DNA from 3 places in the Brevibacillus antibioticus genome. Region 3 is predicted to be linked to each of the others. Evidence: riboswitches for the same ligand, from Rfam matches in the RefSeq annotation. Region 3 holds a riboswitch; each other region holds the start of a gene.

Region 1 (4,283 bases), 410 kb from region 3:
TGGCCCAACAGTGTAAAACCATTACGAACGAGCTGGTAAGCCGTGTGGGAGAACGGGTTAAAAGAGTCTATCATGATTGATCTTTGGACGAAAACGAGTATAGGGAGTGGTTTATTTTTTCCATGGCGAAGGGGAGACATAGCTTTCGTTTCAAAATGCTTGGGCTTCTTGGGTTTGGCATGCTTCTGGCCGGTATCGTAACCTATCTGCTCTATAAAGTACTCCAGTTTTACTATCGGGTGGGGGTTAAGTACGAAGATCCGCTCGCCCAGGTTCGTTATTTCATCAGGGAGATGGGGGATATCAATTTCTTTTTGATTGTCTTTGCTCCCATTGCGATCTTGTTTTTCTATCTTCTAACCAAACGGTATGCTGGCTACTTTCGGGAGATTTCTACGGGCATTCATTATCTCGCGAGTGGAGACTTTACACGGCATGTCCATATTCCATCCAATGATGAGTTTGCAGAAATCGCCAAGGATATTAATACAGCAAGCGAAATGCTGCAAAAGGCGGTAGAAAGAGGAGATTTCGCCGAAAACAGCAAGGATCAGCTTGTTTTGAATCTGGCGCATGATTTGCGTACACCACTGACATCTGTTCTGGGTTATTTAGATTTAGTTTTACGAGACGAGCAGATGCCACAACAACAAATGCGGCATTATGCGACGATTGCTTTTACCAAGTCACAACGATTGGAAAAGCTGATCGATGAGCTCTTCGAAATTACGAGAATGAATTACGGCATGGTCAACATCGAGCAAAAGGTCATTGATTTGAGTGAATTGCTAGTCCAGTTAAATGAAGAGCTGTATCCTTCCTTTGAGAAAAATGAGCTCGTCGGGAGGTGTACGGTTGCTGCCCAATTAGTGATCGTGGGAGATGGGGAGCTGCTGGCACGCGTATTTGAGAACATCCTGACCAACGCGATACGCTACGGGGGCGATGGTCAATTTATCGATTTGAACGCTTATCATGAGGGCGATGAAGTGGTTGTACAAATCATGAATTACGGCGACCAGATACCTGAGGAGGCGCTGCCGCATATTTTTGAAATGTTTTTTACGGGTGACAAAGCGCGAACGCATCAAGGGGGAGGAACAGGACTCGGCCTGTTTATTGCTAAAAATATCGTCGAGAAGCATCGGGGAACGATTTCTGTCCAAAGTGATTTGATTCGAACATGCTTTGAGGTCAGGTTGCCGTGTGGATGAAATGATGCCAAAGAACAATTCTCATGGGTATCCAAATTTTGGTATGATATTCCTATAACTAAACCATATGCAAAAGATGAATAATTTTTGGGGGGTAGTTATGAATAAATACACATGGACATTGATAGGTGCGGTAATTGTTGCTGGAATATCATTGGCTACTTGGGCTGGGGCCATTAACCAAGGGGATAAGGAAGCGCTAAACGCATATGTAAAGATGGAACAGGCACGTAACCAAGGGAACAAACCCTTAAGCAAATGGAGTAGTAATGTAACCCTTTCGGATTTTTCAATTCAGGGAGCTGTTTTACCAGAAGCGGATAAAATACGTAAATACAACGATACGAATATGCAAGGACTACTATCTTCAACGGATGAAAAGCTTTCCTTCATTATGGAAGGGGATGAAGTAAAAGGTATAGTTTTAGCAACAGATACAGAGCCAATCATGGCTGGTGGTGAAAAAAGTGGCCCTGAGTTGTTTGACCTTTACAAGAACATGAAAAATACGCTCGGGGAAAATGTAAACATGAAGTACTTTAGTTATTCAGGTGGGTTTATTTTCGTTGCAACTGATAGGGAAGGTGAGGAAAGCTTGTGGCTCGATCGACGTGCTTCTACATCTTTAGAACTTCCTTCACACAAGCAACTCAAATCTGAAGAAGTTGTAGAAAAAATTCGAGAAGGTGCGGAATCGGTGGATGAAGAAAAGACAAACGAACTAGAAATGGGAAGTAAATCTGAATAAAGCGTATAAAGCTAGCTGTTGGCTTTTCACGGAGATTGATAGATGTTCAAAGGCCACTCCAGACAAGGCTGGGAAAAAACAAGAAAGCCGGGTCCCCGCTAGAGGACTCGGCATTTATATCCAATTTCTTTATCCGATGAATTCTTGTACCCAGTATCCATTCACAAAGCCTACACCGATTTTGGTGAAGGAAGGATTCATGATGTTTTGACGGTGTCCTTCACTGTTCATCCATTGGTTCATGACTTCCTCAGCGGTGCGTTGACCCATGGCGATGTTCTCACCCGCGGTCATAGAAGATACTCCGAATTGTTTCATCATGTCAAATGGAGAGCCATACGTAGGGCTTGTATGGTCAAAGTAGTTGTTGTTGGACATATCAGCCGCTTTTGCTTGTGCAACTTTGTTCAGGGAAGCATCCAGTTCCACTGGCTTCAGACCTGCTTTTGCACGCTCTTGGTTTACCAAATCGGTTACTTGCTTCCCAACAGAGGAAGCATCCACTTGTTGGTGAGCTTGTTTTACTGGCTGTTGAGCTGGCTGCTGTTGATTCGCTGGTGCTGCGTAAGGTGCTTGCATTTGCGGTTGGACAGGTTGCATATATGGTTGATACCCGTATTGCGGACATGTGGTAGCGGCAGAAGCTGTGTTAGAAAAGCCGGAGAGAACAAATCCCAATCCCAATGTCGCGATTGCAATAGTACCGAGGCGTTTCATATTCACATCGTCTCCTTTTTTTGGCCTACGAGGTTAGTTGACGGATTCGGATTGAGGAAACAACCCTACGCACTTTGGCGATTCACCCCATGCAGATCTCTCATCTGCAAGTAAAAAAGATCCCCCGCACTTCCATTCGAGAGGAAGTTTCGGCTGTTTTGTTTGGCATGACCTAGAATAACAGAGATTCACCGGTGAAAGAAACCCGTAAAATTTGGTAGGATTAATGAGGATATCTCTTGTTTTATTATTCGGGTTCAGAGACGTTAAAGATGAGTCAGAAAAAGGGATGCGCATATGATCGGCGGCTGCTCCGAATGCTTCCCGAGCTGATTCAGCATACCTCATAGACAGTGCAGGTGGATAGGGCCTCTTATGCGAGGCTCCTTTTTTTATTGTTTTTCGTTAGTCAGGAAGTGACGAGTTTGTATAAAGCTGGTCGTAGAGAATGTGTATTGAGCATGCAATCCAATTTGGGGTAAAATTTACTCAAGTAAAATGATAATGATTATCATTATAAATCGAAGGGTTGTTTTGTTACAAAGTATAAAACTTATTGGAGTGATTTTAATCATGGCAAGATCGGGATTTATGAAAACAGGATGGATATCGCTTATAACGGCAGCAATGATTACGGTGACAGGTTGCGGCTGGACAGGCGATCAAGCTGTGGCCACGGTGACTACCGATCAGCCTGCACAGGCAACGGCAGCGCCAAGCGAAGCTCCGCCTCGGACGGAAACGCGCGTCGTAACCGATGGCTTCGGAGAGGTAGAGATTCCGACAAATCCAAAGCGAATCTCAGCTCTTTATCGTGAAGATTATTTGGTTGCGCTTGGGGTAACGCCTATTGTGCAATATTATAACCCAATGTGGGGCAAGCAGGATTATTTGAAGCTGGAAGTGCCGTTGTTCGACGTGACCGGCAGCATCGAAGCCATGCTTGTGTCCGAGCCGGACTTGATCATTGGCGCCGGAGAGGTCGATGCAGCACAATACGCGCTCTATTCCAAGGTTGCGCCGACGTTCCGCTTGCCGGACGACGTACTTGCGGATTCGCGCAAAACATTGACCTTAATCGCCGAATTGCTTGGTCTCAGCGACAAGGCGGAGCAGGTGCTTGCCGATTACGAAGCCCGTATTGTCGATGTGAAGGCGAAGCTGAACGCGGCGATCGGCGATGAGAAGCTTGTTGTTCTGCGGATGAACGTCGTAGATAAATCGATTAATATTTTTGGCATTCATAACACGTTTGTCGGACAAATCTTGTATGAGGATCTTGGGCTGAAGGCGCCAGGGTTCGCCGAGGCGATGACGAAGGGCAATATCGTCTTGTCGAAGGAGGTCATTCCGGAGCTTGACGCGGACCATATTATTTTGCTTCCGTCCAACGGGACGTGGGAGGATGAGAGCAACATGAAAGCACTTGAGGAAATGAAGGCAGATCCGTTATGGCAGACCGTTCCTGCATTTAAGAACGGCCATGTATATCCCGTAGAGAGATCATATTGGCAGACGGGAGCCATTACGGCCAACGGGTTGAAGATGGATGATTTACTTCGATTACTGGCTTCTTAGCAGGAAATAAGAGTGATTACGTTCAT
Region 2 (4,283 bases), 630 kb from region 3:
TTGATCTTGCAAGTAAAAAGCAGTACGGTCTCCATTATGCAGGTGGGCAAGGAAGTAGAAGAAGCAGCACGGATCAACGGTGGTCGATTTTGGACGAGGTGGTCCCGGATATTGCTTCCGCTCTATGCACCGGGAATGGCAACAGGCTTGTTTCTGGTGTTCCTGACAGCTTTTACTGAATTGACAATATCATCGCTTCTGTGGTCATCCGGTTCGGAAACAATCGGTGTCGTTATTTTTAGCTTTGAGCAGGCGGGATCAACGACTCATAGCACGGCCCTTTCTTCGTTGATCGTAGTGGCCATCCTGCTGGCTTTGACAATGGGCGGTTTATGGAAACGATATTGGCAACGGAGGATACAGGGATGAACAGTGCAAGAGTGAAGGGCGTTTCCAAAAAATTCGGAGATGTGACGGCGCTCCACCATCTGGATCTACAAATTGGACAAGGGGAATTCGTTGCTTTGCTCGGGCCGAGCGGTTGCGGAAAAACGACACTGCTTAGGCTATTGGCGGGTTTTGAATCGCCTACCAGCGGAGAAATCTGGATCAATCAAGAGTGCGTAGCGGACCAGGCAAGAAGAAAGCCGCCAGAGGAGCGGCGGATTGGTATGGTGTTTCAGTCATTCGCACTTTGGCCGCATTTGACTGTCTATGAGAATGTCGTGTTTCCGTTGCAACATCAAAAGCACGTGCCTGCCGCTTACAAAGATAATCCAAAGGTACGGGTGGCCCAAATGCTGGAGATGGTCGGTCTTGGAGGAATGGAAGAGAGATTTCCCAATCAGCTCTCTGGTGGACAAAAGCAGCGCGTTGCTCTGGCGCGGGCCATCGTGTTTAACCCTACGCTGCTTCTGATGGACGAGCCATTGAGCAGTCTCGATGCAGAGCTGCGTATGCAAATGCGCAAGGAAATCCAATTTATTCACCGCGAGCTGGGGACTTCCATCGTCTACGTCACACACGATCAGTCAGAGGCACTGGCTATGGCGGATCAGATCGTCGTAATGAAAGGCGGCAGGGTGGAACAAGCAGGTAGCCCGCAGGATATATACTATTCGCCCCAATCGCCTTTTGTCGCCAAGTTTGTGGGACGGGCTAACTTCTTAAAAGGAAACTGGTCTTGCCCCAATACCTTTCTGTTGGAGAGACAAGGAGAGCCAGCGGTACCAATTGCTGTTTCCCGCGACTTTTCTTCCTTTCACGCTCAGCAAATATTGCCGGTTCGTCCCGATCAGTTGAAGCTCGCAGCGTGGCAGCAAGGAATGGAAGGCGTTATCGGAAAGGTATCTCATGTGCAATTTCAGGGGAGAGAACTGCTTTATTCCATCCGGGTCGGGGAGGATGACTGGGAGGTTGTCACGGACATCAGTCAGCGCTTTTCCTATGAGGAGCGTGTATGCGTAGAGGTTTGTGTATAGAAAGGGAAAGATAGCTAAGGGATTCTTCAATTGGATGAGCATGAACCATCTAAATCAATGCGACTCATTAAGAAAGGCGCTATTCAGTTTGATTCAACGAAAATGAACGTTCACAATAACTGGAAGCGAGCGTATAATCAAAGTCACAATCACGATCAAATAAGCAACAAAACACAATACGGCCTAGTTCCGAGATTCTCGGAAGCGGGGGAACCAATCTTTTGGGGTTAATCCTGAGTGATCAGGAGGGATGAGGAAAAGTCTTCTCTGCCATCCTACCCGTCAGCTAACCTCGTCGGTCAAAGCAGGGAAGGTCATGGATGGATAAAGTCTAGGCATATAATGCGCAACCAGGGGATTCCTTGGCGGGCGTGTGATAGGTCGATGCAGGCTTTTTCTTTGGGACCTTTGTTCTGGAGAAAAAGGATGGATCGGCCTATTTTTTATGGAAATACCGACGAGTAGCTTACGCGATACAGTCGTGAATGAAATGGTGTGGATCGCTGGGAGGAAAACGGTACGACATAAACCGCTGACAATCGAAATCAGGAAGACAGAGTACAGGGAGTCCTGAAAATGGGCGCCAGGTATTACGTAAGCCTGCGGATTTTCAACGCAAGTAAAAATCAAGCGTGCATGCTTGACTTTGCTTGCGTGTGGAAACTTCGCAGGCTTTTTGCATTTACGAAAAAACGAAGGATGAGGGATACCATGCCCAAAATGAAAGTCCATCAACTGACAAAAGTGTTCGGTAAGCAGCCTGAGCTGGCCTTGAAGCTGCTGGCGGAAGGACGTACGAAAGAACAAATTTACAAGCAAACGGGCCAGTCTATCGGGGTCAATCAGGTCAGCTTTGAAGTCGAGGAAGGTGAAATCTTCGTCATCATGGGCCTGTCCGGCAGCGGCAAATCAACCTTAATCAGACTGTGCAATCGATTGATTGACCCAACGAGCGGAAGCATCGAGATCGATGGGGAAGAAATTGTGGACATGAAGGCATCGGCTTTGCGCGAGGTGCGGAGGAAGAAGCTCGGGATGGTATTCCAAAATTTCGCCCTGTTTCCGCAGCGGACGGTTCGGGAAAACGTGGAGTTTGGTTTGGAGATTCAACAAGTACCACCAGGGCTCCGGCAAGAAAAAGCACGGGAAGCGCTCGCGCTCGTTGGACTAACCGAGTGGGAAAATGCGTACCCGGATCAATTGAGCGGAGGCATGCGCCAGCGAGTCGGATTGGCGCGGGCGTTGGCTAATAATCCAGATATTCTCTTGATGGACGAAGCGTTCAGTGCACTGGACCCGCTCATTCGAAAAGATATGCAGGATGAGCTGCTGGAGCTTCAGATGACGATGAAAAAGACGATCCTGTTTATTACACATGACTTGCACGAAGCGTTGCGGCTGGGCGACCGGATTGCCTTTATGAAAGACGGGCAGATCATTCAAATCGGCCGCCCAGAAGAAATCATGGCAGACCCAGCGGATGAATTCGTGCGGAAATTCGTGGAGGATGCCGACCTGTCCAGGGTGCTCGTTGCTGAAAATGTGATGAAACGGGCAGAAGCAATCACACCTGACAAAGGGGCGCGAGTGGCGCTACAACTCATGATGGATAACGGCGTGTCCAGCTTGTACGTCGTGGACAAAAAGCGCACACTGCTTGGCTTGATTACGGCGTATGACGTATCACTCGCGATCAGTACGGGAGATTCGCTGGAGACGATCATGAAAACCGACCTCCCTACCGTTTCACCTGACGCACGTCTGCACAGTTTGTTCCCGATGATGGCAGACCTGCACGTCCCGATTGCGGTAGTGGGCGAGCAGCAGCGTTTGTTGGGTGTCGTCGTAAAAGGAGCGGTGCTAGGTGGGCTGGTAGGAAAAGTAAATGTCCAAGAGCATCAGAGAACAGAGGTGATGAGTGATGGACGCCTTGCCTAAGCTGCCGATTGGCGAATGGATGGAAGGGTTCGTGGAGGTACTGGGCCATTACAAAGGGGTATTGTTTGATCCGGTGTCGATCGTCATTTCCACGATGGTGACTTACTGTTCCACGGTTTTGGCAGAGATACCTTCGCTGATTCTCATCTTGCTGCTGGGGGCCGCTACGTGGGTTTTTGCAGGGAGAGCGTCCATGGTCTTTACGGTTATCGGACTTTCTCTCATTCACAATTTGGGGTACTGGGATGAAACGATGGAGACATTGGGACTCGTCCTCACTTCCGCGATTATTTCGATCGCTATCGGGATTCCGGTGGGCATTCTTTGCGCGAGACACGATACGTTTCGTAATCTCGTCACGCCAGTACTGGATTTGATGCAGACGATGCCAGCGTTCGTTTATTTGATTCCCGCGATCTTTTTCTTCGGCTTGGGCGAGGTGCCGGGAGTCATTGCCTCCGTTATTTTTGCTTTGCCGCCAATCGTGCGTCTTACGAACTTAGGCATACGCCAGGTCCCAGCGGAAATGGAGGAAGCGGCGGACGCCTTTGGCGCAACTGGGTGGCAAAAGCTCGTGAAAGTACAACTGCCTTATGCGAAATCGACGATCTTGGCGGGCGTCAATCAGTGCATCATGCTCGCCCTGTCGATGGTGGTCATAGCGGCTATGATCGGGGCGAAAGGCTTGGGGGCGGACGTATATCGTGCTGTTTCGCAAGTGGATATAGGAAGAGGATTCGAGGCGGGACTATCTATCGTGATTATCGCTATCGTCTTGGATCGGCTTACTCAACATGCAGGAAAAAAGGAGAGAAACACATAATGAACAAAACGGTTCCAGCTTTACTGGCAGTGATGATGGGAGCGACAGCTTGGCTTGCAGGCTGCTCCAGTCAAAACACAAACACACAATTACCGACAGCA
Region 3 (4,283 bases):
GTGTAGTTCATTGGAGATGCGCAGCTTCCATTGAAAGGTGAGGCCTGCCTCTTTGATTCTTGGCAAATAGTCCTCAATGATTCCTCTCAAGAAGCTTTTGACATGAATGCGGTTAATGTCGAGTCGAACTTCGGAGCTTTGGGTGGTGAAGTCCTGCAACTCATCCAGCAGCTTTTCTAAGTCCGTCGTTTTTAGCTCGATTTTGCCCATCTGTTTCTGTATTTTGGTCATATCCGCCACACGACCAGAGCCGATATATGACGCATACCCTTTGATCGTGGTAAGAGGTGTGCGGAAGTCGTGGGCGATTGAAGCAATCATTTCGGCCTGTCTTTCTTCCGCTAAACGAAGCTCATCAACCATATCCCCGAAATATCGAAAGAGTTGCCCAAACTCATCATGCGAGCGATACGTAAAAGTGACCAGCCGCTTCCCTTCCTGGATTTCTTGGGTGACGCGCGATAATTCGTTCACGGGTCGTAGTATCCAGCGAACGAACAAAGCGAGCAGAATCAATCCCACCAGACTAATGCTTCCGTAAATAAACAAAAGCATCATGGAAACCCCTGTTGTCGCCATCATGTCGTAATCATCTGTGTAGAAATAAACAACGATCTCCCCTACACGCGGTGGCTCCTGCTGAAAATGGTACTCAGCGACCACTTTGAGGTCACTTTGCTTGGCAGATTCGCCACGGCTTGATGAGGAGGGAGAAGGCATTTTCAAATTATAGGCGCGTGATGTTTTGCTGTAGATGGTGTTACCATTAGCATCCTTCACGACCATTCGGTACATCACGTCGTCTGGCAACTGCTTATCAAGCTCCAAGCGTTCGACTGGGTCCTTGAAATTACTGACGAGAAGCAGTTGATTGAGCATGACCTTCTCTGCGGCTTCCTTCTCAGCCTGGTACTGATTATGCCGATCATTTTTGAGTTGAGCGACAATAATGTCTTGAAAAACAAATTTAAACAACAAAATATTGAGTGTGAGCAAGGCAATGAAGGAGAGTAAAATTTTATTGCGTAAGCTCATTTAAAGCTTCTCCCCGATAAATACGTAGCCTGTCCCCCATTGTGTTTTGATGAACTGCCGTTCTGTTTCCAGCTTTTCACGGAGGTTTTTGATATGGACGGTCACTGTATTGAGCGAGCCATAACCATATCCCCAGACACGGTCATAAATTTGCTCTCTAGTAAAAACGATGCCCGCGTTTTCTGCGAGGAATGTGAGCAGTTGAAATTCTTTTGTAGAGAGCTCAATCTTTTGATTACATACATAAACGGAATACGTTTCTTTATGAATTTCCAGGTCCTTGAATTTCAAAACTGTAATTGGAGAAGAGGCTGTTTCCTTCTCAGGCTGCTCTTCGGTATGTTTGCGAATGCGCTCATAGCGACGAAGGTGGGCACGAATGCGAGCGAGCAGCTCTTCTGTATCAAAAGGCTTCGTGATGTAATCGTCTGCGCCGATTTCGAAGCCGACTACCTTATCTACCGCTTTTCCTTTTGCACTGAGAAACAGTATAGGCAAATCCCACTCACGGCGAATTTGAGAGCAGAGCTCGTAGCCACTCATGTTGGGCATCATAATATCCAAAAGGATCAGGTTGGGTCGCTCTCCTTGGCTGAGCAGGGAGAGTGCATCTTCTCCGCTCTCTGCGGAGGAAACGGTGAAGCCTTCGTTCTCCAAAATGTCTTCTAGCAGTTCAATAATTTCCAGATTGTCATCGACAATTAAAATGTGATCTTTCACCGGAACAACCCCCAGTTACTTCTATTAATAAGGAATACCATTCAAAGAATGGGTCTTGTCTATCATAACATGCTTTGACCTGGTCAGGGGAAGAAACCCCGTAAGTTATTAAGTTGTTCGAATATGTGAGGGTACCTCTTTAGACCAGGTACTAAATTTCGTCAGAAAAAGCCAGAGACGTTTTGTCCCTGGCTTTTATTATTTTGCCGAACGACTATTTTTGAGCTGGTTTTTCCGGCAACGATGCAGCTTGCACCGCTTTTTCCTTTTTCGGAATTTCTGCTTTCGCTAGAACAGGAACGCTCAGACGCTTGGCGCCTACATAACGCTTGCTCCAGTAGTATGGATCGTTCAACTTGGTGTTGACGACTCCACGACCAGATTCCGAGTGCACGAATGTGCCGTCTCCAATGTAGATACCCACGTGAGAAATGCTGTGACCGTTCGTATTGAAGAATACGAGATCGCCTGGCTGCAATTCTTTTCTGTCAACCTCTGTACCTAATTCGTACTGGGAAGCAGAATTGTGAGGTAGATCTACACCTAACGCATCAAATACGTAGCGCGTGAAACCGGAGCAGTCAAAGCCCTTTTTGGACGAGCCGGAAGATTTGTAAGGGGTACCGTACAAGTCGCTGACTACTTCACCCAGAGAATTCTCCTCAGCAGCCTGTGCAGCGCCTGCCCCCATAGCAAGCAATCCAGCCATAAATAAAGATAAAACCACCTTGCGCAAAAGAAACTGCTCCCTTCGTGAGCCTACGAGGTTAGCTGAAGGGTTCGGTCGAAAGGACGCCCTAGGCTGCTAGGAGTAGCAACCATTCACCCCAAAAACGTGGTTCCCCCGTTTCCGCCAAGCGGAATTCGGCTATTTTTCGATGTTTTTTTACACGCACTCTTACGAAGATTCTACGCCAGTCCTTTTTTTCCTTCTTTTTATCTGTTCGTTCACATATTCGTCACAAAGATACCGTCAAATGCTGTAACGTTTTCGTTCGATAGTGCAAGCCGCCTTTCGACGCGGCCTTGTTCTGGCTTGGGGGACAGCTTGTCCGATTAGGGCAGGAAATTCTCTCCGTCCGAGGACGGAGGGAAAAACCAACCGCACGCCCGTTATGGGAAGCCTATACCGGGGGCTACAATAAGGGCATAACGTTCCACAAGCACCACATGCAAAACGAATGGAGGTAAGCGAGTAATGAGCGAACGGTCTGGCAAAGTTCTACTCGGGCTGGTTCTGCTGCTAGTCGGTGGGGTGGTTCTTCTAGATCTGGTGGGTATCGATATCGGAGATTTGATCGGGTTCATCATTCCCGGCGTGATCATGTTATACGGTGCCAAAAAGATCATGGGACAAACCGGTTCACGTTTTTGGGGAATCCTAGTCTTCCTATTCGGGTTCCTGATGTTGATTGGCAAGCTTGACCTACTGTTTCACGCGCTTCTGGCCATTGGGGTGATTTATCTGGGATATCGCTTACTGCGTCCCAGCCAAGAACCAAAACAAGCGCCACCTGCTTGGGAGCGTGAATGGGCCCAAAAAGTATTAAAGGAAGATACGCTGGACACTTGGGAGAGAAACGTAACAAAACGGTCATAACCGTTTTAGCAGCCGCAATAACACTATGTCGCAAGAGTCTTTTGGATGAACAATATGATGTGATATGATGAGGAGGAAAAAATAATGAGTATCTTTAAACGTTTGCGTGACCTGACAGTAGCTTCGGTAAATGATGCATTGGATTCGATGGAAGATCCGGTAGTGATGCTGAATCAATATATGCGTGACATGGAAGTAGAAATCGGACAAGTTGAAGTAGCGGTTGCCCGTCAAGTTGCACTGGAAAAGAAATTCCGTCAGCAATTGGACGAAGCCAATGCTCTGATCGAAAAACGCGATCGTCAAGTCAAGCTCGCCTTGTCTGAGGGAGAAGACGAGTTGGCTCGTCGAGCACTCGCTGACAAGAAGCAATACGAAGGCCGTGCAGCGGAATATGAAACTCTCTACCTGTCAGCATCCGAGGCAGCTGCGCAAATGCGCGAGAAGCTGGCTGAGCTGAAGGAAGAGTTCTATAAAATGCGTGCGAAAAAGTTCACACTGATGGCACGTGCACAAGTAGCTCGTACACAAAAGCAAGTTAATCAGGCAGTTGTCGGTATCGGCAATCAGTCCGCAGGCCGTGGCTTCGCCCGCATGGAGGAAAAAGTCATGCGCATGGAAGCAGAAGCGCAAATGAGTGGACAATGGCGTCAAACGAACCGCGCTTGGGAGAACGCTTTGTCTGAACTGGAAAAGGATGATCTCGATGCAGAACTTGCCAGCATCAAAGCATCCATTAATGAAGTGAAATCACCGATAGCCAAACCAGTACAATCCTAATTCAACAGGAACTGGGGGATAAGGTGTAGAATAGATTGTGTCAATTCGGCAGCCTGTGTACATCAGGCTGCTTTTCCCCTAGGAGGTACGATTCTTGCAAGACTTCTTGGTCTTTTTGCGGCGGTTTATCGCTGAGCCTGGACGCGTC

The links. A riboswitch is a leader RNA that binds a small molecule or an ion and turns the genes downstream of it on or off. The one in region 3 is predicted to bind cyclic di-AMP.
Region 1: another riboswitch for cyclic di-AMP. It lies ahead of E8L90_RS20000 (CAP domain-containing protein); the one in region 3 lies ahead of E8L90_RS17935 (C40 family peptidase).
Region 2: another riboswitch for cyclic di-AMP. It lies ahead of E8L90_RS21220 (quaternary amine ABC transporter ATP-binding protein); the one in region 3 lies ahead of E8L90_RS17935 (C40 family peptidase).

The regions. Positions count from the first base shown of each region.
Region 1 is NZ_SZNK01000001.1:4,200,376-4,204,658, reverse strand. Features, by position in the region: gene vanT (serine racemase VanT catalytic subunit) at 1-80, shown strand, start outside; gene E8L90_RS20010 (sensor histidine kinase) at 123-1,214, shown strand; gene E8L90_RS20005 (hypothetical protein) at 1,315-1,962, shown strand; gene E8L90_RS20000 (CAP domain-containing protein) at 2,092-2,679, opposite strand; cyclic di-AMP (ydaO/yuaA leader) riboswitch at 2,687-2,844, opposite strand; gene E8L90_RS19995 (ABC transporter substrate-binding protein) at 3,253-4,257, shown strand.
Region 2 is NZ_SZNK01000001.1:4,422,445-4,426,727, reverse strand. Features, by position in the region: gene E8L90_RS21235 (ABC transporter permease) at 1-369, shown strand, start outside; gene E8L90_RS21230 (ABC transporter ATP-binding protein) at 366-1,421, shown strand; cyclic di-AMP (ydaO/yuaA leader) riboswitch at 1,592-1,738, shown strand; gene E8L90_RS21220 (quaternary amine ABC transporter ATP-binding protein) at 2,133-3,359, shown strand; gene E8L90_RS21215 (ABC transporter permease) at 3,343-4,182, shown strand; gene E8L90_RS21210 (glycine betaine ABC transporter substrate-binding protein) at 4,182-4,283, shown strand, end outside.
Region 3 is NZ_SZNK01000001.1:3,789,705-3,793,987, reverse strand. Features, by position in the region: gene E8L90_RS17945 (sensor histidine kinase) at 1-1,035, opposite strand, end outside; gene E8L90_RS17940 (response regulator transcription factor) at 1,036-1,755, opposite strand; gene E8L90_RS17935 (C40 family peptidase) at 1,970-2,491, opposite strand; cyclic di-AMP (ydaO/yuaA leader) riboswitch at 2,496-2,635, opposite strand; gene E8L90_RS17930 (LiaF transmembrane domain-containing protein) at 2,954-3,355, shown strand; gene E8L90_RS17925 (PspA/IM30 family protein) at 3,440-4,135, shown strand; gene E8L90_RS17920 (class I SAM-dependent methyltransferase) at 4,230-4,283, shown strand, end outside.